Regions from separate parts of the Salinivibrio sp. IB643 genome, predicted to be linked through region 2. Evidence: riboswitches for the same ligand, from Rfam matches in the RefSeq annotation. Region 2 holds a riboswitch; the other holds the start of a gene.
What was found. A riboswitch is a leader RNA that binds a small molecule or an ion and turns the genes downstream of it on or off. The one in region 2 is predicted to bind lysine.

Region 1: another riboswitch for lysine. It lies ahead of BZG77_RS09250 (Na+/H+ antiporter NhaC family protein); the one in region 2 lies ahead of lysC (lysine-sensitive aspartokinase 3).

Annotation. Positions count from the first base shown of each region.
Region 1 is NZ_MUFF01000018.1:459-18,777, reverse strand. It holds gene BZG77_RS09335 (hypothetical protein) at 1-182, shown strand, start outside; gene BZG77_RS09330 (HIT domain-containing protein) at 188-616, opposite strand; gene argS (arginine--tRNA ligase) at 741-2,471, opposite strand; gene purU (formyltetrahydrofolate deformylase) at 2,920-3,753, opposite strand; gene BZG77_RS09315 (ATP-dependent DNA helicase) at 3,912-5,876, shown strand; gene tsaB (tRNA (adenosine(37)-N6)-threonylcarbamoyltransferase complex dimerization subunit type 1 TsaB) at 5,877-6,572, shown strand; gene BZG77_RS09305 (hypothetical protein) at 6,607-6,906, shown strand; gene BZG77_RS09300 (Slp family lipoprotein) at 6,931-7,473, shown strand; gene BZG77_RS09295 (alpha/beta fold hydrolase) at 7,490-8,449, shown strand; gene fadD (long-chain-fatty-acid--CoA ligase FadD) at 8,569-10,260, shown strand; gene rnd (ribonuclease D) at 10,346-11,479, shown strand; gene minE (cell division topological specificity factor MinE) at 11,536-11,805, opposite strand; gene minD (septum site-determining protein MinD) at 11,807-12,619, opposite strand; gene minC (septum site-determining protein MinC) at 12,637-13,299, opposite strand; gene BZG77_RS09265 (YcgL domain-containing protein) at 13,568-13,843, shown strand; gene BZG77_RS09260 (lytic murein transglycosylase) at 13,854-14,825, shown strand; gene BZG77_RS09255 (H-NS family histone-like protein) at 14,882-15,307, opposite strand; lysine riboswitch at 15,589-15,770, shown strand; gene BZG77_RS09250 (Na+/H+ antiporter NhaC family protein) at 15,859-17,442, shown strand; gene BZG77_RS09245 (thymidine kinase) at 17,553-18,134, shown strand; gene cspD (cold shock domain-containing protein CspD) at 18,222-18,319, opposite strand, start outside.
Region 2 is NZ_MUFF01000001.1:2,443-16,612, forward strand. It holds rRNA gene BZG77_RS00005 (23S ribosomal RNA) at 1-574, shown strand, start outside; tRNA gene BZG77_RS00010 (tRNA-Thr) at 813-888, shown strand; rRNA gene rrf (5S ribosomal RNA) at 896-1,011, shown strand; gene metA (homoserine O-acetyltransferase MetA) at 1,263-2,210, shown strand; gene BZG77_RS00025 (cation:proton antiporter) at 2,250-3,542, opposite strand; gene metH (methionine synthase) at 3,725-7,384, shown strand; gene lysC (lysine-sensitive aspartokinase 3) at 7,423-8,799, opposite strand; lysine riboswitch at 8,904-9,091, opposite strand; gene BZG77_RS00040 (pyridoxal-phosphate-dependent aminotransferase family protein) at 9,289-10,422, shown strand; gene BZG77_RS00045 (Wzy polymerase domain-containing protein) at 10,419-12,089, opposite strand; gene uvrA (excinuclease ABC subunit UvrA) at 12,089-14,170, opposite strand, start outside.

The sequences.
Region 1 (18,319 bases), on a different contig from region 2:
AACAACGGCACCAGGTTGGGGAGCATACTGATTTTCCCTTGGATGATGCCGGTGCATATCCGGTTTTTCAGTCCACGTTGAAACCCATGTGGACTGAATACCAAGCGCTCGCAGTGCCGAGTGAAACTAAAAAACGAGAGGGTGCAACGGAGGCCTTGGCGGAATCCTCAGATGCTGGGTGACGTGATCACGACAAAACCGTTAGTCCTTGAGTAACAAGCGCCTCTCTAAACTGACTCACAAGTGCTGTTTGTTGTGACGGTGAGCGCGGCGTCGCTTGGAGGTGCCCCCAGATTGGATTGGGCCATACCGCATCGTCGCGAAATCGCGCAACATGATGGAGATGAAGCTGCGGGACCAGATTACCAATTGCTGCAATATTGAGCTTGTCGGGAGCAAAAAGAGATTCTAGACAGCTTGCGACCAGGGAGGACTCTTGCCAGAGTGTTTGTTGATCGCTTGGGCTGAGATGATGGATTTCTTCGATGCCACTTACACGAGGGATAAGCAAAAGCCATGGACCAAAATCTGCGCCTGCAAGACGTAATTGGCACAATGCTAAATCGCCGACATACGTGCTGTCAGCGGCTAAACGAGGGTGAAGAGAAAAAGACATAGCCACTCCGTATTGAAATGAATCTCGCCAGCTTACATCACAACCGACGAGTGGGTCACGGCAAATAAAAAGCCCACCGACAAGGTGGGCTTTTCGCTATTAGGTTATCTCGTCCGCTTAGCCATTACATGCGTTCAAGCGTATTGATGCCCAATAGCGCCAAACCTTGCTTGATGGTTTTCGCAGTGAGTGCGGCCATGCGCAAGCGGCTTTGGCGAGTGTGTCCTTCTGAGAGCAGGATTGGGCAAGCTTCATAAAAGCTAGAGAACAAGCCTGCAAGCTCAAAGAGGTAACTACACATTAAGTGCGGCTGTCCTTCTCGGGCTACAGATTTCACGGCTTCTTCAAATTGCAGTAGCTTAGCAACCAATGCTTTTTCTTTTTCGTGCTCAATGATCATCTCACCGTCAAGCGCATCCCGATCGACGCCTGATTTTGCAAAGACTGAGGCAACGCGGGTATATGCGTATTGCATGTAAGGCGCGGTATTCCCCTCAAAGGCCAGCATATGATCCCAGTCGAAAATATAATCGGTAGTACGGTGCTTGGAGAGATCGGAGTATTTTACCGCTGCCATTGCAACCGTCGTCGCGATATTCGCTTGCTCGGCCGCATCCATATCAGGGTTCTTTTCAGCAATCAGTGCTTTGGCACGCGTTTCTGCTTCGTCCAATAGGTCAGCAAGACGCACTGTGCCGCCCGCACGTGTTTTAAACGGTTTGCCATCTTTACCCAGCATCATGCCGAATGCATGGTGCTCCAAGCTAACGGTTTCCGGAACATACTCGGCTTTACGAACAATGGTCCAAGCTTGCATTAGGTGTTGATGCTGGCGTGAATCAATGAAATACATCACGCGATCAGCGTTAAATTGTTCATAGCGATACTTGGCGCAAGCAATGTCGGTGGTGGTATAAAGAAAGCCGCCATCACGTTTTTGGATGATCACACCCATCGGCTCGCCATCTTTATTTTTATATTCGTCGAGAAAGACCACCTGAGCCCCATCGTCTTCGACCGCGATGCCTTTCGCTTTTAAGTCTTCAACAATACCCGGCAGCATATCGTTATAAAGGCTCTCGCCCATGACATCTTTTGGTGTCAGGGAAACGTTTAGACGGTCATAGTTCTGCTGGTTCTGCTCTAACGTGACTTTAACGAGCTTTTCCCACTTCTCTTTGCAATAGGCATCGCCACGCTGCAATCGCACCACGTAGTCACGTGCGGTGGCGGCAAAGGCTTCGTCTTCATCGTAGCGCGCTTTAGACTCACGATAGAAGTTTTCAATATCGCCCAGCTCCATGGAGATATCATCACCGCGTGACTCGTGCAGCTCGAGGTTAGCAATCAACATACCGAATTGCGTTCCCCAATCACCTAGGTGGTTGGCCCGTGTAACCTTGTGACCCAAAAACTCTAATGTACGCACCACCGCATCACCGATAATGGTGGAGCGTAAATGACCAACGTGCATTTCTTTAGCAACGTTAGGTGCCGAGTAATCGACGACAATATTTTGCTTATCTTGTTTCTCGATACCTAAGTGCGCGTCGGACAGGGCGATATCCGCCTGTTTAGCCAGCCACTGATCGTTTAAAAAGATATTGATAAAGCCTGGACCGGCAATCTCTGCGCGACTTGCCATCTCACCGAGATCAAGCGCATCCAATACCTTTTGGGCAAATTCACGCGGGTTCGTCCCGATCTTTTTGGCTGCACCCATCACACCATTGGCCTGATAATCACCAAATTGTGGTTTTGCAGATTGACGCACTGCTGCTGGTGTGCCCTCAGGCGCACCCGCCGCAACCATGGCGGCAGAAACTTTTTCGTTAAGAAGACTTTGAATATTCACTTGCTTACCTTTACTACTAGCCGGGCTGATTATGAATGACCCGTTATGTGGGTTTCCAGCTTATCAATACAAGAATCCGCCAACACTGTATTGCGCGAGAATGAAGCGTGCAAACACAGTGTTGGCGGGATGCTGTATTGTCGCGAACCATGACGTTCATCGACGCGGATGATCCCTAATGATACCCATAAAACAGCAGGCATTGGCAATAGTTATTCACCGCCTTCCTTGATATCTTTACGCGCCGGAATACAACGAGCCTTTTTTCCCTCTCGGAGGTTACCAATTATGATGCCATCAAAGGAAAAATCGTAGTGCGAGATGACGCCACTTTTTAGATAAAATCAATCAGTTGCTGACACATTTTCCTGTAATTTCACGCATGAGGGGTGGGCCAGCACCGGCGCGCTGGCAATGTTTGGCAGTTTGGTGAAATAAGAAGGCTGAGCTATAAGATCACGGTTTTATTGCCGTGCACGAAGACGCGATCGTCGATAACGCGAGCGATCGCTTGGCTGAGCACGCTTTTTTCTACGTCCCGGCCAGCTTTTGCCATATCTTGTGCGCTAAAGCTATGATCAACATGAATCACATCTTGGCCAATAATAGGGCCTTCATCTAAATCGTTGGTCACGAAATGGGCGGTCGCACCAATGATTTTGACCCCGCGCTCGAAGGCTTGATGATAGGGGCGTGCACCAATAAAGGCAGGCAAAAAGCTATGGTGAATATTAATAATGCGATGCGGATATTGGGCGACAAAATCTGGCGTTAGCACCCGCATATATTTGGCGAGAATAATATAATCAGGCTGGTGGCCTTGAATGGCCTTAATCATCGCTTGCTCGTGCTCGTCGCGACTTAATCCTTCATGGCTAACAAAGTGAAACGGGATATCAAACCGCTCGGTTAAAGGCTGTAACTTATCGTAATTCCCTACCACAGCGGCAATCTCTATATCGAGCGATCCGTCATACGCTTTCATCAAAATATCGCCGAGACAATGCGACTCTTTGGTGACCATGATCACCACACGTTTGCGACGCGAACTGACTAATTGACGCTGACTACCGGGTGGTAATGCGTGGTCAAGATCCAATAGCAAGGTATGATCGTTGAAAATCCCCTCCAGCTCGGTGCGCATATAAAACTGCCCGGTAGCGTGATCAACGTATTCGCGGTTATGAATAATATTGAGCTGGTGTTTGTAGCAAATATTGGTGATGGTGGCGATTAAGCCTTGAGCGTCAGGACAATCCGTGAGAAGTGTTTTTCGTTCCATGTTGATACTGTGCTGCTTATTACTAAACCCCTGGTTTTACCCTTTCTGGCCTGTTAGGTCAAAGTGATTTTGGTGGTGATCTTGGCTTTCGTCCCTGAATGGTTTGATCCATTTTTGGGGTTTGGCATAATGCTCTCTTTCCCCTGTGTATTTATCTAATGATCCGTAAGGTTTTCTCAGAGACGGGCGCGCTGGCTAAAGCCATTAACGGCTTCGTGCCTCGCCAACCGCAAACAGATATGGCGATCGCTGTCGATACGGCCATTCGTGAACAAGGCCAGTTAGTGGTTGAAGCGGGCACAGGAACCGGGAAAACCTATGCCTATCTGGCCCCGGTGTTGTTAAGCGGTAAAAAAGCGATTATCAGTACCGGGTCGAAAAACCTGCAAGAGCAGCTCTACCATCGTGATTTACCCTTGATGAAGTCTGCGCTGGGCTATATCGGTACCACGGCGCTACTCAAAGGCCGGGTGAATTATCTTTGTCCTGAACGTTTAGAGCGGCAAATTAGCGAATGCCACCGCCCAGACAGCGAACCGGGACAATTGAGTCAGTTGGTCAAAATTCGTGAGTGGTCATCGTATACTGAATCGGGCGATTTGAGTGAATGTGAGGCGCTTGCTGAAGACAGTCCGCTCATTCCTGTTGTGACCTCTACTAATGATAACTGTCTAGGGAAAGACTGCCCCAGCTATGAAGACTGTTACGTGGTCAAAGCCCGACGCCGTGCGATGGATGCTGATGTGGTGGTGGTGAATCATCATTTATTTTTGGCTGATGTGGCGATCAAAGAAACCGGCTTTGGCGAGCTGATCCCAGAAGCCGATGTGATGGTGTTTGATGAAGCGCATCAACTGCCTGACATCGCTAGCCAGTATTTTGGCCAGTCTTTATCAAGTCGCCAACTTCAAGATGCGGCGAAAGACATTCATATTGCCTACCGGACTGAACTTCGTGATACGCGCCAGCTGGAAAAAGTGGCTGACCGTCTCTCGCAAGCGGCGATGGATATGCGGTTAGTGATGGGAGAGCCAGGTTTCCGGGGCAATTGGCGCGAGCTTCAAGCATCGCCCGTGGTTGAAAAAGAACTGGTGCGACTGTCCGATGCCCTCGATTTAGTTCATGACGTGGTCAAATTGTCACTCGGGCGAAGCCAGTTACTGGATGCCGCGTTTGACCGTATTACGTTGTTTAAAGCCCGATTAACGCGCCTTCGCGATACGTCGATAACCGGATATTCCTACTGGTATGAATGCACACGCCATCATTTTAGCTTGAATATTACGCCATTATCCGTAGCGGACCGTTTTCGTGAGCAAATGGCCGAACAAGGCGGTGCATGGATATTCACCTCGGCCACCTTGGCCGTAGAGGGGGATTTTGGCCACTTTAATCACCGATTAGGGATCGATGCCAAACAACAAATGACGCTGGAAAGCCCGTTTAATTATCCCGAACAAGCCCGATTGTGTGTGCCACGTCATGTGCCTGAGACCAATAGTTATCGCCGTGCGAATAAATTGGCCGCCATGCTCGGGCCGGTGATTGAACGTAACCAAGGCCGTTGCTTTTTTCTCTGCACGTCGCACCAAATGGTCCGTGAGCTCTCGGCATTATTTCGCGAGCAGTTGTCATTACCGGTGTTGATGCAAGGCGAAATGCCTAAACAGCGCCTACTGGCAGAATACTTGTCTTTAGGTAACGCGCTACTGGTGGCGACAGGGGCATTTTGGGAAGGCATTGATGTACGAGGCCAGGCCTTGAGTTGCGTTATCATTGATAAGTTGCCGTTTGCGTCGCCGGATGATCCTTTATTAAAAGCACGCATTGAAGATTGCAAATTACAAGGTGGTGATCCCTTCGCTCAGGTACAAATTCCCGAAGCAGTGATCACGCTTAAACAAGGCGTGGGGCGATTGATTCGTGATCAACAAGACTATGGCGCATTGATTATCTGTGATAACCGCTTAGTCACCCGTGCCTATGGCGCGACCTTTTTACGCAGTTTACCTGCTATCCCACGGACACGGGAGCTTAACCATATTGACGATTTTTTGTCGCCCTCAGAGGCGGACAATAAAACCGTTCACTCGCATTTATCACATCAACCTATAGAGGGTTAAATGACGCTAAAAATACTTGCCGTCGATACGGCTACGGAGAATTGTTCAGTGGCACTTAGTTGTGGCGATCATGTTATTTCACGCAGTGAAATCGCCCCACGCGAACACACGAATAAGATCCTGCCGATGGTTGATGAAGTCCTGGCAGAAGCCGACGTCGCACTCAGCCAGGTGGATGCGTTGGCGTTCGGCCGCGGGCCGGGCAGTTTTACCGGTGTACGCATTGGTATTGGTATTGCCCAAGGACTCGCTTTTGGCGCGGATTTGCCCATGATTGGCGTGTCGACGCTAGAGGCGATGGCGGCACAAAGCTACCGAATGAGCGGCGCAACCCATGTCCTCGCTGCGATTGACGCGCGGATGGGCGAGTTATATGTCGGTCAGTACCAACGCACACAAACAGGTCGTTGGCAGTGTTTAGGTGAGGAAATGGTCGTCGCACCTGATGCGCTTTTACCTCACTCTAACCAAGGTGTTTGGACATTGGCAGGAACCGGCTGGCCTGCCTATCCTGATCTAGAGGCCCAATTGGGATTGCAAAGCGTCAGGTCAGATGTGTTGTACCCGCAAGCGCAAGATATGATCGCGATTGCACAACACGCGTATCAGTCAGGAGAAGCGGTGGCCGCCGAGCTAGCCAGCCCTACCTATTTGCGAGATAAAGTCACGTGGAAGAAATTACCCGGGCGAGAGTAGGCCGGTAGTCGGTCGGTGAGCATAGGAAGCGAATATGGTATCGATTAACGGTATATCGTCCCCACAGACGACCCGATCTAATCAATCCCAGCGTGCGGCAAACAAACAGAAAGTCACACGTAAGCAAACGCCGAAGACGACGCAAGTTGCCAACGCGGTTCGCCAGCGCGTTGACCCAGTGTCGGTTGCGCAGGCTGAGCAAGCGCAGCAACAGGTGCAATATGATTTACCTGATGGTCGAGGTCGGCAGGCAATGGAATCTTACTTCGCCGTGTTAAACCAAACACGGCGAGAGGAACTGTTAAGCTTGGTTGGGGTCGATATATACGTTTAATGGTGCACAAAAGGAGTGTGTTGTATGAAACTTTATTGGCTAGTTGTTCTTGGTGCCTTGGCTTTAACCGGCTGCTCAACGTTGCCAGAGACACTCAAAGGACGCATGGATCAGCCCGTGACTGAATATCCCGTTGTGGCGAAAATGACTGAGGCGCAACAAGGTGAAGAAGTGCGCCTAGGCGGTTTGATTGTCAGTGTTAACAACCGGGAGTCTGACTCGGTTGTCGAGATCGTAGCTTTACCAATATCAGATGCGGGACGTCCCGATATAAAGGCCTCATCCCTCGGGCGATTTAAAGCTGTTTTTGATGGGTTTGTGGAGCCTGCTGACTATGCCAAAGGGCGACCGATTACCATTCTAGGTGACTTTGATTCACGCCAAGAAGGGATGGTTGATGCATATTCCTATGATTACCCAGTACTGAAGGTGAAAGGACATCAATTATGGAATATTGAGCAACAAGTGATTGATGATGACAGGCCGTATTGTTACGGGTTGTATTGCTCTCGACTTCGTATCGGTGTCGGTACCGGGCATGTGCAAAGCGTGATTACCCTTCCTTAACCCATAACGGGTCGCCATGCTATCCACACCGTTAAGTGCAAAGCTTGATGCTTTATTAGCCCAGCCCCCCGAGCAAGTGGGCCTTTGCTCGGGGTTGGTCGCCACATCTATCCCGCTTGCAGACATTCAGGTAGTGGCGGCTGTGCGGACGCCCAGTTATGGCGCCCCGACATTGGTGTTTATGCACGGTTGGCAAGATAACCTTGCGAGTTTTCATTCGCTGCTCCCTTTATTGCCGCAAGATGTTGGGCTCATTTTGTTTGATTGGCCAGGGCATGGTTTATCGGAACACAAGCCGGGTGACTATTATTATCCGTTTTTTGATTATCTTGATGATCTGCACCAAGTGCTGAACCACTCATCGCTCTCGCTGCTTGGTCACACAGGGCCGGTGGTGCTGGTGGGTCATTCATTGGGTGGGGTAGTCGCTAGCTGTTATGCGGCTAGTTTCCCCGATAGTATTGATGCCATGGTGACCATTGAAGCGCTCGGCCCGATCGCGGAACCTGAGCAGACGGTCACTGAACGTTTTGCCAACAGCTTGAATCAACGGGCCATGTTACGAGCAAAGGCCCCCCGTTACTTTGATTCGGCGCTTAAGGCGTTACGGTTACGCGCCTCGATAAATAAAGTGTCACTTGAGTCACTTCTGCCTTTGGTGGCTCGAGGACTTTCGGTATGCACACAAGGCGTACGCTGGCGTCATGACCGCAAATTAGGCGCAGAACCGCTTTATCGGATGTCGCCAGCTCACAGTGAGTCGATTATTCGAGCGATCAATTGCCCAGTACTGGCGATTCGAGCGACAGATGGGTATCCTGCATTTCGCTCAACAGATGCGGCCATCCGGGCAACGTGGTTTCAACAACTCACCCTCGCTGAGCTTCCCGGCACCCATCATTGTCACCTTCAACAACCGCAACAAACTGTGTCGTTGATAACAGATTTTGTGACTAAAATTCAAACGCGCACTTAAAATGCTCGTGTAACAATAATGTTAACGCTATGGTGGGCGGGTTAAACATCTGTTTGAATTATGCCTCGTCGATCGAAGCAAGCAATATAGCCTGCAAGCTAAAACATAGGAGAAAGCCAGTGGAAAAAGTATGGCTTAATCGTTACCCGTCGGATGTGCCGGCGGAAATAGATCCAGATGCCCATCGCTCTCTTATCGAGATGTTTGAACATTCTGTTCAGCAGTACGCCGACCAAACTGCCTTTATTAACATGGGGCAGGTGATGACGTTTCGTAAATTGGAAGAGCGTAGCCGCGCGTTTGCGGCCTATTTGCAAAATGAGCTGAAGCTGAAAAAAGGCGATCGTGTCGCGATCATGATGCCAAACCTGCTGCAATATCCGATTGCTTTATTCGGCATTTTACGTGCCGGTTGTGTTGCTGTTAACGTCAATCCGTTATATACCCCTCGTGAGTTAGAGCACCAGCTGACGGACGCGGGAGCAAAGGCTATCGTGATTGTCAGTAACTTTGCCCATACATTAGAAAAAGTGGTCGACAATACCCCAGTCAAGCATGTGATTTTGACCAGCTTAGGCGAGCAACTACCGCGCGCCAAAGGCACCTTGGTGAACTTCGTGGTGAAATACGTGAAGAAAATGGTACCCAAGTATCATTTGCCGCATGCCACTTCGATGCGTAAAGCCTTGAGTCGTGGTCGCCGGATGCAATACGTTAAGCCTTTCTTGAAAGGCGATGATGTCGCTTTCCTCCAGTACACGGGTGGCACCACTGGGTTGGCGAAAGGCGCTATCTTAACCCACCGCAATATGTTGGCGAATGTTTATCAAGCAAAAGGTACCTACCAGCCGGTGCTTAATGCCGGTGAAGAAGTGGTGGTAACTGCATTACCGCTTTATCACGTCTTTGCGTTGACCGTAAACTGCCTGTTGTTTATCGAGATGGGGGGGCAGAACTTACTGATTTCTAACCCGCGTGATATTCCCGGCTTTGTGAAAGAGCTACAAAAATATCCCTTTACCGCGATCACCGGCGTGAATACGTTATTCAATGCCTTGCTCAACAACGAGGATTTCCATGAGCTCGATTTCTCAAACCTACGCTTGACCGTGGGAGGAGGCATGGCGGTACAGCGTGCCGTGGCTGAAAATTGGAAAAAACTGACGGGTAAGCACTTACTCGAAGGATATGGGTTAACCGAATGCTCACCTTTGGTTGCCGCGTATCCGTACGACTTGCGAGACTACAATGGCTCAATTGGTTTGCCCGTGCCCTCGACTGAGGTCCGTATTGTCGATGATGAAGGTAACGATGTCGCCGATAATCAACCCGGTGAGCTTCTAGTACGTGGCCCACAGGTGATGCAAGGCTACTGGAATCGGCCTGAAGCCACACGGGAGAGCATTGATGAACATGGCTGGTTAGCGACCGGTGATGTGGTGCAGTTTGATGATGATGGTTTCTTGCACATTGTTGACCGCAAAAAAGACATGATTTTGGTATCAGGCTTCAATGTTTACCCAAATGAAGTGGAAGACGTGGTCGCCCTGCACGAAAAAGTGCTCGAGGTTGCAGCGATTGGCCAGCCTGACGAGAACTCAGGCGAGTTGGTGAAGATCTGTGTGGTGAAAAAAGATCCCTCGCTCACGCGAGATGATCTCGTTGCCCACTGTCGTAAGCATCTTACGGGCTATAAAGTACCGCGTGTAGTGGAATTTAGGGATGAGTTACCTAAAACCAATGTTGGTAAGATTTTGCGTCGTGAGTTAAGGAACGAGCCTGAGGCGCCTGCGCAAAAAGCGTCGGCTTGATGCGAACCGACCCAGAAAAGGGTAAACTAGCGATAACGAATCACGAAATGCCGGCATCGCCGGCATTTTCTTTATGGGCTTTTTTGTGAACTATCAACTGATCACCTCTTCTCAACAACTCGTGGCTATATGCACGCGTCTTCGTCAGCAAGCAACCGTGATGGTCGATACCGAGTTTGTCCGCACTCGCACTTTCTATGCTCAGCTGGGCTTAGTTCAGCTTTATGACGGGGAGTGCCTCGCGCTAGTCGATCCTATCGCGATTGACGATTTATCGCCTTTGTGGGCACTGATGGCCGACGTCAGCGTGACCAAGGTACTACATGCGAGCAGTGAAGACTTAGAGGTGTTTCTACACCATGCGGGTGCGCTACCGACACCAATGATTGATACCCAAATCATGGCAGCATTTTTAGGCCATGGTGTATCGGAAGGGTTTGCAAGCTTAGTTGAGCGTTATGTCGGTGTGGCGCTGGACAAGGGCGAGTCACGCACTGACTGGTGTGCACGACCACTGACCGACAAGCAAAAGCACTACGCCGCAGCAGATGTTTACTATTTGATGCCACTTTATCAGGCGTTGTCTGACGCCTTAGCGCAGACACCGTGGCAAGACGCTCTCGTTGAGGAATGCGCACAGCTGTGCTGTAAAAAGCATCAATCAAAATCGGATGAGGCCGTGTATCAAGAGATTAAGTATGCGTGGCAGTTGAATCCACAACAATTGGCAGTATTGCAAGCGTTGGCAAAATGGCGAGCCAAAGAGGCACGACGTCGTGACATGGCGCTTAATTTTATCGTTAAAGAACAGCACCTTTGGAAAATGGCGCGATACGATATACGCACAGTAGAGCAAATGCAGGAACATGGGTTTGATCGCTTTGAAATTCGCTATCATGCACAAACACTGATAAAAATCGCAAAACAGGCTGACAAGATGACTGCGGATAAATGCCCGCCAGCGCTGACACGATTGGTCGATGAACCAGGCTATAAAGCGGTGATCAAAGCAATTAAAGAAAAAGTGCAAGAAGCGGCTGATAACGCTGGATTAGCGCCAGAGTTTATTGGATCCAAAAAACAGCTGAATCAGCTGATTACTTGGGTATGGCGAGACGATTGTCAAGAAGAGAAACGCCCCGAGTTAGCAAAAGGATGGCGTTACACATTAATTGGCGATGCCCTGTTAGCGGTTATTCCCAAAAAGCCAACCGCCTAAACCTAAAAAGCGGTGCTCGTGCACCGCTTTCGTGTTTTTGAGAAAAAGGGGCCGTATTAGTGGTCCTTTCCTTCCTCGGGGAGCGTAACATTTAGCTCTAAAACAGACAGATCATCATCCCCTTGCTCGAGGCTAACCGATACCTGGTCTGGCGCAATATCGACATATTTCCGGATGACATCTAAGATATCTTGCTTAAGCTGAGGCAGATAGGTTGGAGCAGGGCTATCGGCACTACGACGCTCGGCAACAATAATCTGTAAACGCTCTTTCGCGATGTTGGCGGACTTTTTCTTAGTGGGCCGGAAGAATTCTAGCAATGCCACATTAGCCTCCAAATAAGCGTTTTAAGAAACCTTTACGTTCTTCCTCAATAAAGCGGAAGGGGCGCTCTTCACCCAGCAGACGAGCGATGGCATCTTCGTAGGCCTGGCCTGCGTCAGACTCTTGGTCAAGCACAACAGGCTCACCTTTGTTCGAGGCGTGTAATACCGACTGGCTTTCCGGGATCACGCCCAGCAGAGGAATGCGTAGAATATCTTCAACGTCTTCGACACTTAGCATTTCGCCATTGGTCACACGTGCAGGGTTATAACGAGTGACTAATAAGTGGTGTTTAACCGGCTCCTCACCGTTTTCTGCGCGGCGTGATTTAGAGTCAAGAATGCCAAGAATACGGTCAGAATCGCGTACAGATGACACTTCAGGATTGGTAGTGACAATTGCTTCATCAGCAAAATACAGCGCCATTAATGCGCCAGCCTCGATGCCCGCAGGAGAGTCGCAAATAATGTATTCAAAACCAAGCTCGTCCATGTCTTTTAAAACACGTTCAACCCCTTCTTTGGTCAGCGCATCTTTATCGCGTGTCTGAGAAGCGGGTAGAATAAACAAGTTTTCTACGCGTTTATCTTTAATCAATGCTTGATGGAGATTCGCCTCACCATTAATGACATTAACAAAGTCGTAGACAACACGGCGTTCACACCCCATCACCAAGTCCAGGTTACGTAAACCGATATCAAAATCGATAACCGCTGTTTTTTTGCCTGTTAATGCTAATCCGGTCGCTAATGCTGCACTTGAGGTGGTTTTTCCCACGCCACCTTTGCCGGAAGTAATTACAATAATTTGTGCCATTCCTCGTCCTTATTCTGTTATAGCGTGAGGGGGTCAATCTGTAAGCTTTCTTGATTAAGCGACACCATGGCTGGCCGCTCAACATGTTCTGGTGGAATCTTATCATTCAGCCAATAGCTACCTGCCACTGACAATAATTCTGACTGAAGGTTCTGACAATAAATACGTGCTTGTTTTTGTCCGCATGCCCCGGCAATTGCTCGGCCTCGTAGCACGCCATAAATATGAATGCTGCCATCGGCAATCACTTCTGCCCCGGCGCTAACATGATTCAAGATGACCAAATCTGCGTTTTTAGCATAAATTTGCTGGCCGGAACGAACAGGCGCGGTGACCACTTTTGCTGGCGTTTGTATCGGATCTGCGATCCGTGACTGCTTACTTGATTTAAGCACGGCCAGTCCCGAGTCTAGCGCAAGCTGGCGTGTATGGTTGTGCGTGACCCCAGTCAGTCCGATAAGAATCATTCCCGTTGCCTGTAAACAGCGCTTTAACGCACTGATGTCAGGACATTGAGAAAGGCGTTGAACATCAGCCACAACGGGGGCACCTTCAAAAAAACCAGGTGCTTGAGTGACCTTCTCGGCCAGCACATCAGCCGCCGCGGCGAAGTTATCGTCAACAAGATGGAGGACGGATAGGGTGAAAGTAGAGCCTTTCAACTCCGGTTGTTTAAGCATGTGATTCGATCCCGGTTCTGTCGTTAAAACACGAGTCAGACGCGCATTATCAGACGTTGAATAGCATGGTATATTCACAGCACGGATGCGGCAAGCAAGGTTTGCTTTTCGAGTCAGATTTCTCGTTTTAATGATGTTTTTTAGCTTTATAGTGAGAAACCACCGCAAATACGTGTTTTGATACACTTTGCGGTAAAGTTTAACAAACCTTTGCCCGAGGATGACAATTTATCGCCTGTTTTATGGCATGCTCGTGAGGACTTTTGAGATGTATTGCGCAATTTATCGAAGCAAAAAGAAAGAAGGCACCTATCTTTATCTTGCAGAGAAAGATAAATTTGATGACGTGCCAGAGGCGCTGATGAACAGCTTTGGGCAACCAGAGTTCGCAATGATGATTGACTTAGACAAGCGTGAAAAGCTTGCGGTGGTCAATATCACCAAGGTAAAGCAAAGCCTGCAAGAGGAGGGGTTTTTTGTACAGCTGCCCCCACCTCCGGACGTAGCGCTGCAGGCTATTCGTAATAGAAACGAAAAACTGTAAAAGGAAGACTATGCGCAAAGGTATGATTTCAGCCTGTATGGCGGCTGCATTAATCGTTAGCCCAGTGATGGCCAAGCCAGGATTTGAACAATATGTGGCCTCATTAAAAGATGAAGCTCGTGAGGCAGGGATTAGCGATGCATTGCTCGAGCGAGCGTTTGACGGGATTGAATATCATGAACGCGCGGTGAGCTCAGATCGAAATCAACCCGAGCGGCGCCTTACTTTAGACGAGTATATTCCCCGAGCGGTACCAGACTGGAAAGTGGCGCAAGCGAAAAAGCTCTACAATCAGCATTATGACGTATTAAAAAAAGTGGGTGAACAATACCAGGTGCAACCACGTTTTATTGTTGCCCTGTGGGGCGTTGAAAGTAACTTTGGCAAGCTCCAAGGCAGTTATAATGTGATTGAGGCATTGGCGACATTGGCATTTGATGGCCGTCGAGAAGCTTTTTTCCGTAAAGAAACCATGGCAGCACTGACAATATTACAGCAAGGTCATATTGCCCCCGAAGACATGAAAGGATCATGGGCGGGAGCAATGGGGCAATCTCAGTTTATGCCCAGTTCGTTTATTAATTATGCTGTGGATGGCAACCAAGATGGTAAAAAAGATATTTGGCAAACGGAGGCCGATGTTTTTGCATCGGCAGCGAATTATCTGAAACAAGCCGGTTGGGATGATACCTATACATGGGGTCGGCAAGTTCAAGTTCCAGAACAGCTTGATCGGTCTCTACTCGGTACCGGAGCAGACAAGGGCTTATTGTTAAGTGACTGGCAGACGAAAGGCGTAAGACGCATGAACGGCCAAGCGTTACCCAAGGTCGACATCAAAGCATGGCTGATTCAGCCTGATGATGAAAAGGGGAGAGCGTATTTGGTCTACAATAATTATCAAAGCTTATTGAAGTGGAACCGCTCGCATTACTTTGCTCTGGCGGTTAGTCATTTAGCCGATAGAATTAAATTTGATTGATACTTTATAAAAAAAAGAGGCCTTGGCCTCTTTTTTCTTTTTCCTTGGTAAAAAGTTTATGCTTCTTGACCAGGGATGAGGAAATCGTCGAGTGTTGCAGAACCACTTTCCGTCGCTTCGCGAATAACCTTAGGCATACGGCCTTGACCTGTCCATGTTTTATGTGAACCATCATTATCAGTATATTGGTATTTAGCTGGACGAGCTGCGCGCTTTCCTGGTGTTTTCGCTTTAGTGCTGCCACCTAATAGCTTCATGAGCTCTTCTGGCTCAATACCATCGGCCACTAACATTTCGCGGTATTTCTCTAGCTTTTCTAAACGCTCTTGTTCTTTTGCTTCTTCTTCGCGATCAATTTCTTTACGTTCTTCAACCACGGTATGTAGTTTCTCTAACGCTTCGTTTAGTTGCTCGGTTGACATCTCTTTGGCAAGAGCGCGTAAGCTACGTAGGTTGAGTAATGCTTTCATTGCATCAGACATTATTGGTTCCTGTTTAATTTATTTGTTAATAGAAGAATGATAACAGTATAAATGAAATATACAATATTACATATATTAATAGGCCACATTGTTCATTATTTGCAAGTTATTCGCAATCCTAGCGTATAGTTTTATTGGCATTTTGATTCTTGTGTCTAAAAAAATAGAATGCGCGTCGTTTATCATTGGCATGGAAAAGGAATAGAACGCCTGACAACGAGCCGATGATTTTTCAAACATAAACAGTTGCGATAGTGAGCACGACGTGTAGAATGCTCTTCGCTTAACGTAGAGGTGCGTTGTTTATGAGTCGTGCGCAAGAGGGTGATACCGATGAGGGCGCATAAAAGGAAACAATGCCGAAGCCAATCAGGTCATCACACCGATTGAGCTGGGGCTGTTACCGAATAGGAGCAGCACTGCCATAGTACTTAGAAACACACTATGGAGCGCTACTGTATGTAGGAGGCAAGTTGTTTGCCGTGTAATACCACGCCTTACCGTCTTCGTTTCTGCAGTAGATCTCCAACCACCGGGTTGATATTGAGATCATGAACTTAACAGACTTTTCTTCATCCGCTTTATCACTGCTTCCTCCGTTGCTAGCCTTGGGTCTCGCGATTGCAACTCGACGTGTCTTACTGTCGTTGGGTATGGGGATAATCCTTGGCACCGTATTAATGACGGATTTTTCACTTTTGCCCGCTAGTCAGTATTTACTGAACGTGATCACTGGCTTATTTATAGCTGATGGCGGTTTAAACAGCTGGAACTTGAGTATCCTCGCCTTTTTAATATTATTGGGCATGATTACCGCGTTATTATCCTTATCGGGGGGGACGCGCGCGTTTGCGAATTGGGCACAAAGCCGGATTAAGAGTAAACGTGGTGCGAAGTTACTGGCTGCTTTTCTTGGGGTATTCATCTTTGTTGATGATTACTTTAATAGCTTAGCGGTGGGGGCCGTTTCTCGCCCAGTCACGGATCGTTTTCATGTTTCACGGGCAAAACTTGCCTATATTCTCGACTCGACCGCGGCGCCTATGTGTGTGATTACACCAGCCTCCAGCTGGGGAGCCTATATCATTACCGTTATTGGCTCTATCTTGGTTGCGCATGGTGTTACCGATTACACCGCACTGGGTGCGTTTGTCATCATGATTCCGATGAACTTTTATGCCATTTTTGCGCTGCTGTTAGTGTTTGCCGTGGTCTGGTTTCAGCTTGATATTGGCCCCATGCGCCAATTTGAATACCAAGCCAAAAAAGGCAGCCGATTAGGTGATGAAAGCGAACATTGTGCTGATATTTGCGATGATTTAGGCATCGAAGAAAGTGAAAATGGCAGTGTAGCGGATCTGGTGGCTCCGATAGTCGTGCTAGTGATCGCCACGATTAGCGCCATGATTTACACCGGTGCGCAATCTTTAGCAGCTGATCATCATGCATTCTCTATCCTGGGAGCGTTTGAGAATACCGACGTCGGCATGTCATTACTGTGGGGCGGACTGGCCGGCCTGTTTGTTGCGCTAGTGATGACGGTTAAACAAGGCATTGCTAAGCCCGATATTGCGAAGACGTTATGGGTCGGCGCTAAATCAATGTTTGGTGCGATTCTTATATTGCTATTTGCTTGGTCGATTGGCCATATCATTGGTGATTTACAAACGGGTAAATATTTATCCTCGTTAGTGCAAGGTAACTTACCTGCTCAATTGTTACCTGTGGTTTTATTTTTATTGGCGGCAGTGATGGCATTCGCCACGGGCACGTCGTGGGGCACATTTGGTATTATGCTCCCGATTGCGGGGGATCTTGCGGCAGCGACGGATATTGCGCTGATGTTGCCGATGCTGTCTGCGGTATTAGCTGGTGCTGTATTTGGCGATCATTGTTCTCCTATCTCAGATACCACTATTTTATCCTCAACAGGGGCGCGCTGTGGGCTTATTGACCACGTCGCCACGCAGCTACCTTATGCAATCGGAGGCGCAGTCGTTGCGACATTTGGCTTCTTAGTGCTTGGCTTTACCGCCTCTTTGTTATGGTCATTAGCCGCGTCGACGCTGGCGTTCATTCTTTTGTGCTCTGGGTTACTTTGGCTTAAAAAGCGGCCCTGTCAATTGAAAGGATAGTCGTTCAAGCCCCGCATAAACGGGGCTTTTCTTTTTCTGCGGGTTCGGTAGCATGCCGGTGTATTGAATGATGTTGGCCCTGAAGTAGGGCGTTACGTGTAGAGACAGTTATGGCCCAGTTATATTTTTACTATTCGGCAATGAATGCCGGTAAATCGACCACCTTGTTGCAATCTGCGTTCAATTATCAAGAGCGTGGGATGCAGCCTTTACTGTTCACCGCCGCGATCGATAATCGCTATGGGCAAGGTAAAATAAGTTCACGTATAGGCCTGGACGCGGATGCACATCTGTATGACAACCAAACGTCGCTGTTTGAGCATGTGGCGGCCATTTTATCTCAGGACAAAGTCGACTGTTTGTTAATTGACGAGAGCCAGTTTTTAACTAAGCAGCAAGTACTGGAACTGACCGATGTCGTGGATAAATTGCGGATCCCTGTCCTATGTTATGGTTTGCGTACCGATTTTCGTGGTGAATTATTTGAAGGGTCACAGTACTTACTCGCGTGGGCTGACAAATTGGTGGAGCTTAAAACTGTGTGTCATTGTGGGCGTAAAGCCAGTCGTGTCATTCGGCAAGACGCTGAAGGCAACGCGATTGCAGATGGCGATCAGGTTGTGATTGGGGGCAATGAACGTTATGTGTCTGTTTGTCGTCGCCACTACAAGCAGATGCTCGGACTGCTCTGAGCAATGGAACCGGTGTGACACACTGAAAAGACAAAAAAGGCGAGCAACAGCTCGCCTTTTTTTCCATTTGGCCGATCGGGGTCAGTGCTATTTCACTGCCTCTTGATCGACTGGCACAATTTGGCTGGCATGGTAGCCTTTGGGTCCTTCCTCGACTTCGTAGCTGACGGTTTGCCCCGCTTTTA
Region 2 (14,170 bases):
GCATAAGCCCGCTTAACTGCGAGAGTGACGGCTCGAGCAGGTACGAAAGTAGGTCATAGTGATCCGGTGGTTCTGAATGGAAGGGCCATCGCTCAACGGATAAAAGGTACTCCGGGGATAACAGGCTGATACCGCCCAAGAGTTCATATCGACGGCGGTGTTTGGCACCTCGATGTCGGCTCATCACATCCTGGGGCTGAAGTCGGTCCCAAGGGTATGGCTGTTCGCCATTTAAAGTGGTACGCGAGCTGGGTTTAGAACGTCGTGAGACAGTTCGGTCCCTATCTGCCGTGGGCGTTGGATGATTGAGGGGAGCTGCTCCTAGTACGAGAGGACCGGAGTGGACGAACCGCTGGTGTTCGGGTTGTGTCGCCAGACGCATTGCCCGGTAGCTAAGTTCGGCACAGATAAGCGCTGAAAGCATCTAAGCGCGAAGCTGGCCCCGAGATGAGTCATCCCTAGAGCTTCGAGCTCTCTAAAGGGTTGTCGTAGACTACGACGTTGATAGGCAGGGTGTGTAAGCGCTGTGAGGCGTTGAGCTAACCTGTACTAATTGCCCGTGCGGCTTAACCATACAACACCCAAGAGGTTTTGGGTTGGACTCGAAATAAGCCAGTTGATTGTGGCGAGAACGAAGAAGCAGCGCCGATGGTAGTGTGGGGTCTCCCCATGTGAGAGTAGGACATCGCCAGGCTCTCATTATCTAATTAGCGCTTAGTATTAGGCTTTAGTTAGAAAAAATTTAAGCATCAAAGCAATTAAGTGTAAGACTTTGATGACAAAACACCGAGTAAAACGTTGATAACGATTTTGCTGATATAGCTCAGTTGGTAGAGCGCACCCTTGGTAAGGGTGAGGTCGGCAGTTCAAATCTGCCTATCAGCACCAGAATTTTCTTGGCGGCCATAGCGTAACGGCACCACCTGAACCCATGCCGAACTCAGAAGTGAAACGTTGCTGCGCCGATGGTAGTGTGGGGTCTCCCCATGTGAGAGTAGGTCACTGCCAAGAGCTTATTTTAAGCCCTCCGCATTCGCGGAGGGCTTTTTCGTTTATAGTGTTTTTTAAAATACCTCATTCCTTTCTTATATCCCCGACTGCCCCATTGTTATCTCACCTTTTTGTTTGGTGTTGTTACCCTTTCACTATTCTTACTTATTCGGGTATCTCTGGGCGTTGATTATTGCTTGAGCTTCATGGGTCACTGGGGTATGTTATTAGATATCTGGACGTCTAAACATCTTAAATCTCAGGAGGCAGTGATGCCGATAAAAATTCCGGATCAGCTCCCCGCCACCAATATTTTGCGTCGAGAAAACATTTTCGTTATGTCGCAGACGCGTGCGGTGAGCCAAAACATTCGCCCATTGAAGGTGTTGTTACTCAACTTAATGCCCAAAAAAATTGAGACCGAGACGCAATTTATGCGCTTGCTCTCTAATAGCCCTTTACAGGTTGATGTCGAGCTTTTACGTATTGATAACCGACCCAGTAAAAACACGCCAACGGAACACTTAGACACCTTCTATCGCCAGTTTGAAGCCGTGCGTGAACGCAACTTTGATGGTCTTATCGTCACCGGGGCACCATTGGGCTTGGTGCAGTTTGAAGATGTGATTTACTGGGAGCATTTGCAAGATGTGATGAATTGGGCGCATCAGCATGTTACATCTACCCTTTACGTTTGCTGGGCGGCTCAAGCGGGTTTAAAGCTTCTTTACGATTTACCCAAAAAAACGCGCAAAGAGAAGTTATCTGGCGTCTATCAGCACCAGGTAAATGAAGCACTGGCTACGCATCCTTTATTGCGGGGGTTTGATGATAGCTTTCTCGCCCCTCACTCGCGGTACGCTGACTTTTCGCCAAGCTTTCTGGACGAACACACGGATCTCGATATTCTCGCCACCTCAGCACAAGCGGGCACTTACTTGGCGGCGACCAAGGATAAACGTAATGTGTTTGTGACAGGTCATCCCGAATATGACTCACATACGCTGCATCATGAATACCATCGCGATCTTGAAGAAGGGATGGAGCCTGTCGTCCCGATTAATTATTATCCTAATGATGATCCGTCTCAACCCCCCTATGTGAGTTGGCGGAGTCATGGGCACTTACTCTTTGCCAATTGGTTGAACTATTGTGTCTATCAGCTGACGCCGTTTAATCTGGCTGAATTTTCACAATCTAACTTTACGCTCGACGAATAGCAAAAAGGCGCCTATTGGCGCCTTGTTGAGAAAGAGTGTTTATACACGGGGATTGTCGATTTTCTCTTGAGCGGCATTGGCTTTATCAACCATTCCTGTCATGGTCGATCCTTGTACGAGAATAGAGAAAACCACCACCGCATAAGTCATGATTAAAATCAGTTCACGGACGTCGATATTCTTCTCAGGGACGACCATCACACCAGCCGGCACTGCCATGGCCATGGCAAGGGCTAAGCCACCTCTTAGGCCTCCCCAACTCAAAATACGAACGGCCCAAGGGTTGTATTGACGAAATCGATTGAAGCCGAAATAGCAGGCTTTCACACTGAGATAACGAGCGAACAGCACAACGGGTACAACTGCGGCCATAATGATCCAGTCTTCCTTATGGAAGCTAATCTGTAATAGGCTGACCCCGATCAACAAGAACAGTAAACTATTCAAAAACTCATCGATCAATTCCCAAAAATGGTCAAGATGATCCTCACTCTCTTTGGAGAAGCCAATAAAGCGAGTCCAGTTACCGATCATAATGCCAGATACCACCATCGCCAGTGGCCCGGAAACATGCAACATATCGGCGAGCACATACCCCGCGCTAGGAATAGCCAATGTCAGTAGCAGTTCCATGGAATGGTCATTGGTCGCGCAGATCAAACGGTGAAACAGGTAACCCAATATCAGACCGTATAAAATCCCACCGATAGCTTCTTGTAAGAACAATGCGATCGTACCACCGAGTGTCGGCTCGCTGTCGCCAAACGCCAAGGTAAAAAGCGTCACGAAAATAACAATCCCGACCCCGTCGTTAAACAGTGACTCTCCCTCGATTTGGGTGGTGATCCGCCTAGGTGCCTGTAGCCGCTTAACAATGGCTAACACCGCGATAGGATCGGTTGGAGAAATCAGCGCCCCAAACAATAAACAATAGATAAAATCAAAAGGAATGCCGATCAGTTGGAAGACGCCCCAAATACCGGCACCAACCAGCGAGACAGAGACCAACAGGCCGCCGAGAACGAGGGTGGTGATTTCCCATTTTTGATCAGAGAAATGGGGAAGCTTGACACCAATACCGCCCGCAAATAAAAGGAAACCGAGTACGCCTTTGAGTAAAAAGGCATCAAAGTGGATATCGGTCAATATTTGCTCTGCCATCGCCTTTAACGGAATGGCTTGGTATTGACCGGCGATCACGATCAAAAGAGAAAGGAGTAGAGAGCTTGCAGTGATCGCGATAGTCGTTTGTACTCGGCTGATTTTACTATTAATAAAGGCGATGAAGATGGCAGCAGCAGCCATGAAACTGAGGATTGCGTAGGTAGACATGCAGCTTCCTAGTACGACGAGGAATGAAAGAGTTACAAAATATTAATAGAAATTACGCTCAAAACGAACAGCTGAATTGAAATAGATCAAAATTAATCGATATTTATAGACGTCTAGATTTCCAAAATGGCTGTGGTAGGATAAAACTATCGCAATCAGGATGGTGATATCACGGGGTAAGAATGGATCGATTAACACAGCGTCTCTCTAAGTGTATTTTGGTGATCGATGGCGGTATGGGCACCATGATCCAAGGCTTAGGACTCGGCGAAGCCGATTACCGCGGCGCACGCTTTAAAGACTGGCATTGTGATGTGAAAGGTAACAATGACCTTTTGGTACTGACGCAGCCTGAAAAAATAGCAGCGTTACACAGCGACTATCTGGCCGCGGGCGCGGACATCATAGAAACCAATACGTTCAACGCGACCCAGATAGCCATGGCCGATTACGACATGCAGGCCATCAGTGCGGAGATAAATTTAGCTGCTGCGCGTCTTGCTCGCGACGTGGCTGACCACTGGACGGCGAAAACCCCAGAAAAACCACGCTTTGTTGCTGGGGTTCTCGGACCCACGAATCGCACTTGCTCTCTCTCTCCAGATGTGAACGATCCTGGCTTTCGCAATGTCACCTTTGATCAATTGGTTGAGGGGTATGCGGAGTCCACTGAGGCGTTGATGGATGGTGGTGTTGATCTCATCATGTTGGAAACCATCTTTGATACCTTGAACGCGAAAGCCTGTGCCTTTGCTGTTGAAAAAGTCTTTGATGCCCGAGGTGTGCGCTTACCCATTATGATCTCTGGCACCATCACCGATGCGTCTGGTCGTACGCTCTCTGGGCAAACCACCGCGGCGTTTTATCACTCTTTACGCCACGTCGAACCGCTTTCTTTTGGTTTGAACTGTGCGCTGGGGCCAGCCGAATTGCGTCAGTACGTCAAAGAGCTCAGTGAGATCTGCGAAGGATTTGTTTCGGTTCATCCCAATGCCGGTTTACCCAATGCGTTTGGCGAATACGATCTCTCGTCTGAAGACATGGCAAAACATATCGACGAATGGGCCGCTTCTGGCTTTATTAACTTGGTGGGTGGGTGCTGTGGTACCACGCCCGAGCATATTCAAGCGATCAGCGAAGTGGTGGCGAAACATGCCCCCCGTGCGCGCCCCTCTCAGTCTGTGGCATGTCGACTATCAGGGCTAGAACCGCTGACTATTAATGCTGAAAGCCTGTTCGTGAACGTGGGGGAGCGCACCAATGTCACTGGGTCGGCGCGTTTTAAGCGTTTAATCGTCGAAGAACAATACGACGAAGCGCTTGAGGTGGCGTTACAGCAAGTGGAAAACGGGGCGCAAATCATCGATATCAATATGGATGAGGGCATGTTGGATGCACAGCAAGCCATGGTACGTTTTCTCAATCTGTGTGCGGCTGAGCCCGATATTGCTCGGGTACCGGTGATGATTGACTCCTCAAAGTGGGAGATCATTGAAGCCGGACTGAAGTGTATCCAAGGTAAAGGGATTGTGAACTCAATTTCTCTTAAAGAGGGGGAAGCCGCGTTTATTCAACAAGCCCACTTAGTCCGTCGATACGGTGCCGCTGTGATTGTGATGGCGTTTGATGAGCAAGGCCAGGCTGATACACGTGAACGTAAAGTCGAGATTTGCACGCGCGCGTATCATCTGCTGGTTGATCAAGTCGGCTTCCCGCCGGAAGACATTATCTTTGATCCTAATATATTTGCGGTGGCCACCGGCATTGATGAGCATAATAACTACGCGGTCGACTTCATCAACGCGGTCGCAGATATCAAACAAACCCTGCCGCATGCCATGATTTCAGGTGGCGTGTCTAACGTGTCTTTTTCGTTTCGCGGAAACAACCCAGTGCGTGAGGCGATCCATGCGGTGTTTCTCTACCATTGCATTAAAAACGGTATGGACATGGGCATCGTCAATGCCGGCCAGTTAGCCATTTATGATGATTTGCCTGAATCGCTGCGTCTGGCGGTGGAAGATGTGGTGCTTAACAAAGACGATGGTGCCACGGAACGTTTACTGGCGTTGGCGGACAGCTACCGCGACCGCGGTGAAAACGAAGTGGCAGAAACCGCGGAGTGGCGCAGTTGGCCAGTGGATAAACGGCTTGAACATGCACTGGTTAAAGGCATTACCGAATTTATTGTTGAAGATACTGAGCTAGCTCGAGCGGCGGCGAGTAAACCCTTGGAAGTGATAGAAGGCCCACTGATGGCGGGCATGAATGTGGTGGGAGACTTATTTGGTGAAGGTAAGATGTTCCTGCCGCAAGTGGTAAAGTCGGCGCGGGTGATGAAACAAGCCGTGGCCTATCTTGAACCTTACATCAACGCTGAAAAGCAACAAGGGCAGACCAATGGCAAGATCTTACTTGCCACGGTAAAAGGCGACGTGCATGACATTGGCAAAAACATTGTCGGCGTAGTGCTGCAATGCAATAACTTCGAGATTATTGATCTCGGTGTGATGGTGCCGACCGATAAAATCCTGTCAGTGGCGCGCGAGGAGCAAGTCGACATTATTGGTTTGTCAGGCCTTATCACGCCGTCGTTGGATGAAATGGTGAATGTCGCCAAAGAAATGGAAAGACAAGGGTTTGATATTCCGCTATTGATTGGGGGGGCGACCACATCCAAAGCGCATACCGCGGTGAAAATAGAGCAGCACTACCAGGCTCCTGTGGTGTATGTGTCGAATGCGTCACGTGCCGTTGGCGTTTGTGCATCGCTATTATCGCCGGCTCAATATCCGGACTTTGTGGCGCGCTTACAAAAAGAGTATCTGTCAGTACGAGAGCAGCACCAACGCAAGACACCCCGCACTCCGCCTGTCACCCTGGACGCGGCAAGGGCAAACAAATGGCAAACCGATTGGGCCAATTACACGCCGCCCCAGCCGGCGAGGCCGGGCGTCCATGTTTACGATGATGTCTCGATAGCGACATTACGTCAGTATATCGATTGGACCCCTTTCTTTATGACCTGGTCCCTGAGCGGCAAATTCCCAGCGATTTTAGACCACGAGCTGGTGGGTGAAGAAGCACGCCGTTTGTATGAAGACGCTAATGCTTGGCTCGACCGGTTTGAGCACGAAGGATTGATCGCCGCAAAAGGGGTGTGTGGTGTCTTTCCTGCCAACAGCCTAGAGGACGATATCGAGGTGTATACTGACGCATCACGGCAAACGGTAGGCACGGTACTAAACCATTTACGTCAGCAAACCCAAAAGCCACGCGGCGCCAATTATTGCTTGTCGGACTTTATCGCGCCGAAAACCAGTGGTCAGCCTGATTGGATTGGTGCGTTTGCGGTGACAGGCGGCATTGGCGAGTATGCCTTGGCGGAAGGTTATAAAGTTGTAGGGGATGATTACAACGCGATCATGATCCAAGCGGTCGCCGATCGATTAGCAGAAGCCTTTGCAGAATACCTGCACCAGCAAATTCGGATCTCATTGTGGGGCTATGCGCCCAATGAGACGCTCGATAACGACGCCTTGATCCGGGAGCAATACCAAGGGATCCGGCCGGCTCCGGGTTATGCTGCCTGCCCTGAGCACAGCGAGAAAGGCAAAATTTGGCAGTTGCTCTCGGTAGAAGCGCATACGGGCATGACGCTCACCGAAAGCTATGCCATGTGGCCAGGCGCATCTGTGTCGGGGTGGTACTTCTCACATCCTGAATCACGCTACTTTGCGGTGGCGAAGATTCAAAATGATCAACGTGACAGTTATGCGGCGCGCAAAGGGTGGAGCAGCAAAGACGCGGAAAAATGGCTCGGGCCAAACTTAAACGCCTAATGAAAAAAGACCAGCACATCACATGTGCTGGCCTTTTTTTACTCAAATAAGTCAGCGTGTAATCGCTGTACGACATGGGTCGCGTCATGATCGTCGACCACCACACAGACATTGTGATTGCTGGCACCATAGCAAATCATGCGCAGTTTATATTGGGCTAGCGCACTAAATACCGGCGCTGTCGCGCCCGGTGTGTGATTCATCTCGTTACCGATCAGCGCAACAACCGCTAGATTCGCACAGATCTCTACCTGACATAACTGCGTGAGCGCGGCGATGGCAGCCTCCGGCAGCTGCGGTGCGTCACCCTGGGTATGGGTTTGATCCAGCGTCAGAGAGACACTGACCTCCGAGGTCGTGATTAAATCGACTGAGATTTCAAAGCGCGCCAAGATCTCAAACACCTTGGCCAAAAAACCACAAGCATGAAACATGTTTAAGCTGGTCAGTGTCACCATGGTCTGGTTGCGCCTGAGGGCTACGGCACGAAACAGCGGCGCTGAGTGTGCTTGCTCACGGATCCAGGTACCGCCTTGTTCGGGGGCTCTCGCCGCGCCGACAAATACCGGGATATGCTGGCGTACCGCGGGCACTAACGTCGATGGATGGAGGATCTTGGCACCAAAGGTAGCCATTTCCGAGGCTTCGCTAAAGCTAATTTCACTGATAGGACGAGCACGATCAGTCACCCGTGGATCGGTGGTATAAATCCCGGGGACATCGGTCCAGATGGCCAAGCTTTCTGCTCCGATCGCCTCGGCGAATAGCGCGGCACTGTAGTCACTGCCGCCGCGGCCTAAGGTAGTGGTGTGCCCGTTCGCATCAGCACCGATAAACCCTTGCGTGACCACTAAATGCGTTGCTAAGCGGGGGAGTAATTGGTTCTGGCACTGAATCTTGGTTTGTTGTCGATCCGGTTGGGCACAGCCGAAGTGACTATCGGTGCGCAATAACGCTCGCGCATCGGCCCTCACCGTGGCCATGCCTCGGCTATTGAGCAAGTGAGTAAAAATATAGGTTGAGATGAGCTCACCACAAGCGACTAACGCATCCGTTAACGCTGTACTGGGAGCAGATGCTGCGGTATTTGCATAGTCGGCAATCGTTTGGTGCCAGTCATCGACTGCTGTTTGCGTGTCCTGGCAAGCGGGAAGCGCGTTTAATATCGCTTGATGGATAGCGGTGATGGCAACCAGTTTGTCTTGACGTACTTGCGGGTCGTTGATCCCTTGTGCCAGTGCAACCAAGTGATTGGTGACGCCTGCGCACGCACTGATCACCACAAAGCGGGTATGTGGGTTTTGCTCGATCACATCAGCGCTTTGTTGCATGGCATCGATAGTGCCAACGCTCGTCCCGCCAAACTTAGCGACCGAAATCGGTGGTAATGGGTTCACGTCCTTTTCCCCTCTCATCATACAAATGGGTCTTAATCAATTCATTATGGGGAACATCAGAAGTCACATCGTGACCGCGGTAGGGACCGCAAAAAAGAAGGAAGAGCAAACGGCAGGCATGGACTGCCAGAAGCGCTCCACCTGTCTTCCTGTAGGGATGACAAGTGACAGCCTGAAGGATTCAGCCTCCTAGGCCGGCAGCGTTTCGCCCCCAAGCTTACGCCACCTCGGCATTGTCTCCCCTGATTATCATACCTTGGAGTGGGGCTCCGCATGATAACTGCCTGAGAAATGCACCTCTTCTGCATGTTCAGTCCCGGGTTGGTTACCCCATGAACAGCATTTACATTACGGGCGAGATGACAGGGTGTCAACTGCCTTTTGGTCACGATCAGTGCCTTGGCAAAATTGTCCAGCGATCACACAGTTCACGTGCCAGCCAATAGGGATATGGCGAAAAAATATGCTATAACGGTCATCTGTGTGTACCAACAACAAGGAAAGGTTATGGCACGTTCAATTTCCGAGATTCAATCTTTTCAGCCCGTGGCTCGCACGTTAATGGGCCCGGGCCCCTCTGATATTTATCCTGCAGTGCTACAGGCACTCAGCCGTCCGACTGTCGGACATCTTGACCCTTTGTTTATCGCGATGATGGATGAAGTCAAACAACTGCTTCAATATGCGTTTCAAACCGACAACCCTTTTACCCTGGCGATTTCGGCACCAGGCAGTGCCGGGATGGAAGCTTGCTTTGTCAACTTAGTTGAACCGGGTGAAAAAGTGATTGTCTGTCGCAATGGTGTGTTTGGCGATCGTATGCGGGAAAATGTCGAGCGTTGCGGCGCGACAGCAGTGATGGTCGACGATGCCTGGGGTGCGCCTGTTAGTCCAGAAAAAGTTGAGGCTGCGTTAAAAGCCCATCCGGATGCCAGCACGCTTGCGTTTGTCCATGCTGAAACCTCAACCGGCGCTTGTTCTGATGCGCAAACACTGGCGAGATTGGCGCGGGAGCACGGTTGCTTAACCATTGTCGACGCCGTGACTTCACTCGGTGGCGTGCCATTGAAAGTCGATGAGTGGCAGCTCGATGCCGTGTATTCCGGTAGCCAAAAATGTTTGTCATGTGTCCCTGGCTTATCGCCTGTCACCTTCTCACCGCGTGCTGTGGCTAAAATGCAATCGCGAACCCACAAGGTACAAAGTTGGTTTCTCGATCAAAGCCTGGTGCTTGGTTATTGGAGCGGAGAAGGGAAACGCAGCTATCACCATACCGCGCCGGTCAATAGTTTGTATGCCTTGCATGAGTCGTTATTGCGGCTCTATCAAGAAGGGCTTGAGCACGCATGGCAACGTCATCAAGACATGCATCAACACCTCAAAGCAGGGCTGGATGAGCTCGGTATCACTTTTGTGGTTGATCAGCCTTACCGTTTGCCGCAGCTTAACGCGGTCACTATTCCGGATGGCGTGGACGATGCGGCAGTACGTCAGCACCTGCTCACGACCTATAACCTCGAAATTGGTGCCGGCTTAGGCGATCTCGCCGGTAAAGCGTGGCGCATTGGCTTAATGGGCTACGGGGCACGGCATGAGAATGTGGCGCTGTGTCTGAAAGCGTTAGAAAACGCGTTACGTTAAGGCGTTAAGGTATCGGGCAAGGTATGGCGAGTGGTCCATACTTTGCTTGCTTGCGGGTATAAATAGCGCGCTTCTTGTTGAATATCGCGTGCGCGTTGGTGATCACCAATTTGTAACGCAACCTGATACGCATGCTGATAGCCCGAAAAGCGTGGGCGTTGCGCGACTTGACGTAGTAAATCATCCAAATGCTGGTGGCGTGCTACGTCAGATAAGTGCGCCAAATTCGCTTGAAAGTGACGGTCTTGTTGCGCGCGGTGCAGTTGTTGCTGCCACCATGGGTGTTGCTGATACAAGGTAAAACGCTGCGAACTTAATAAGGAATCACGCAGATAGCGATTGGCGAGGTAAACGGATGACAAGCTCAGTAAGGTGACGAGCACCAGCGCCATGATCACACTGCGGCTCGCGACACGCTGACTATAACGGTGTGAAAACACGGGATAACGACGATATCGACTGGTTAAGTTGTCTAACCAATACAACCAAATCAATAACAATACCCCGTTAAACCACTGTGTGCCACTGGCTGGATAAATCATCAGGCCGGTCAGTGGTGGCAATACTAAGGCGATCAATATTCTACGTGTCCCTGACGGTGCACGTAGAATACGAAGTGTTAGCGCGGCCAACACCACAAGATAGCCGCAGGCGACAACGAGCCCCCCTTCAAGGAGCCACAGGATTAAAGCACTGGGTAACGTCACCGGGCCGGAATGATTCGGTTGTGAGGCAGACAGTAATAGCAACGTTGACTGACCATTGCCCATGCCCACTCCAAAAAATGGCGTCATTTGCCATTGCTGCCACGCCAGCATCAGTGCGCGCTGATCGTCGGCGGTGAGCCAGTGCCAGTTGTCTTGACCACTGAGACCAAATACCGCCAAAAATGCCCCTGCCGAGATAGCGATCATCCACATACGATGCTGGCGTCGCGAGGCAAACCGGGCTAAATACACTTGTTGTAAGCCAATCGCACACAGGGCGAATAGCAACAGTAAGGGTTGCTCTTGCATCGCCAATATCGGAATCAACACAAGCGGTGTTAACGCGAGTAAGCCTTGGCTAACCGGGTGGCGATATCGACCACTGGGCTCTCTGGCCAAAATGTAGGCGGCGAGCGTGACTCCGGTTAACAATAAGGTGTGAGTCACGGCTGGAGGGAGGTGAGGGACCCATTGATCAAACATAAAGGGTGCCATGCCCGGCGGAGGCTGGTTCCCTAATACCGACAATACCGCTAACCAGGAGGCCAACAATAAGACGGCCAGTAGTTTTTGTCGTTGGGCGTGATTAAAAATAAACTGCTGTAGGGCTGAGAAAAAGCCAAAGCTTAGCGCTAAAACGATGAGCGCATAGCCACTATTGTGGCCCAGTGCCTGCGGATAAAAATAGGGCATCATCGCCAAGCCGGTCGCAAGTGCCAATGTGCCGGTCAGCCGAGTGGCTCGCCATGTGTGTTGACGGATAACCTCCAAACTGGCGAACCCAAGCGCAAATGCCAAGGTGAGTAATGATAGCGCCGCCGCCGGGTGACGTATGCCTACCAGCGGCAGAGCAACCGAGTAAAGAGGCAGACAAATCAGCCACAATACCGTTAAGGTCACCAAAAAGTGCACCGTCAACGGCTTGCGTATGACACGACTAGGCGGCAGCACTAACGTCATTATCGCTCCAACATTGGCTTGAGGAAGTGGGCCGTGTGGCTGCCGATCACATCGACAATCGATTCCGGTGTGCCTTGGGCGATAATTTCACCCCCGCCATTGCCGCCCTCAGGCCCCAGATCGATGATCCAGTCGGCCGTCTTGATCACATCTAAATTATGTTCAATAACCACAATAGTATTCCCTTGCTCACGTAGGCGGTGGAGAACATTGAGCAGTTGTTGAATATCATGAAAGTGTAACCCTGTGGTTGGCTCATCAAGAATATATAAGGTTTTACCGGTATCGCGTTTGGACAGCTCTCGGGCTAACTTCACCCGTTGCGCTTCACCACCAGACAAGGTCGTCGCCGCTTGGCCTAGGCGCACATAGCTCAAGCCAACATCCATCAAGGTTTGCAGCTTACGCTTAATGGCTGGCACTGCATCAAAGAATTCACGCGCGTCTTCCACTGTCATTGCCAGGACTTCATCGATGGTTTTGCCTTTATAGCGTACTTCAAGTGTCTCGCGGTTGTAGCGTTTGCCCTTACACACATCACAAGGGACATACACATCCGGCAAAAAGTGCATTTCTACTTTGATGACCCCATCGCCTTGACAGGCCTCACAGCGGCCACCGCGTACGTTAAAACTAAAGCGACCCACCTTGTAGCCTCGTGCCCGTGCTTCTTGTGTGCCGGCAAACAGTTCACGAATCGGGGTAAAGATCCCAGTGTAAGTGGCGGGATTTGAGCGCGGCGTACGGCCAATGGGGCTTTGATCGATGTCGATAACCTTATCAAAGTGTCCTAGGCCATCAATCTCGGCATACGGCGCAGGATCCGCGGTCGTGGCACCGTTTAATTGCTGGTGGGCGACTTTAAAGAAGGTATCGTTGATGAGGGTTGATTTTCCAGATCCCGACACGCCCGTGACACAAGTGAGTAAGCCGACAGGTAAGTGCAGGTCCACATTTTTGAGGTTGTTTCCGGTTGCACCTTTGAGCGTCAACATCTTGTTGGGATCGCGCGGTATCCGTTGTGCTGGCACCGCAATCGCTTGTTTGCCAGAAAGATACTGCCCGGTAAGTGAATGCTCACTGGCAAGAATATCGTCAAGGCTGCCTTCTGCCACGATCTCGCCCCCGTGCGCGCCCGCGCCTGGGCCTATATCGATAATGTAATCCGCGGCACGAATAGCGTCTTCATCATGTTCAACCACCATCACGGTATTGCCCAGATCGCGCAAGTGCTCCAAGGTATCCAGTAAGCGCGCGTTATCTCGTTGATGCAAGCCAATCGATGGTTCATCCAATACGTACATCACACCGACAAGGCCAGCACCAATTTGACTGGCGAGTCGAATGCGTTGGGCTTCTCCCCCGGATAAGGTATCGGCGCTACGTGACAAGTTAAGGTAATTGAGCCCGACATTGACCAAAAAGCGTAACCTGTCATGGATTTCTTTCATCACCTTTTCGGCGATTTTTGCACGTTGGCCGCTAAGCGACAGTTGTTCAAAGAAATCGAGCGCCTGCTGAATGCTGAGCTCACAAATTTCTGGCAGGTTACGGTTATCGATAAAAACATGTCGAGCTTCTTGACGTAAACGCGAGCCACCGCAGCTGGCGCAGGGCTTAGTGGCAATATATTTGGCGAGTTCGTCGCGCACCGCATTAGACTCGGTATCGCGATAACGGCGCTCCATGTTATTGAGGATCCCCTCAAACGGATGCTTACGTACGCGAATATCGCCACGATCGTTGACGTATTTAAACTCGATCTCTTTCGGCCCCGACCCATATAAAAGTATATCTTGCATGGTGCCGGAGAGATCTTGCCAGGGCGTTTCCAGATCAAAACCGTAATGCTCAGACAGTGAACGCAGCATTTGGAAGTAATAAAAGTTACGACGATCCCAGCCTCGGATCGCACCACCTGCGAGACTGACCGCAGGGTTTTGAATCACGCGTTTGCGATCAAAGTACTGCTGAACGCCTAACCCGTCACAGGTGCCACACGCACCGGCGGGATTATTAAATGAGAACAAGCGAGGCTCTAGCTCTTGCATGCTGTAACCACAATGGGGGCAGGCAAAGTT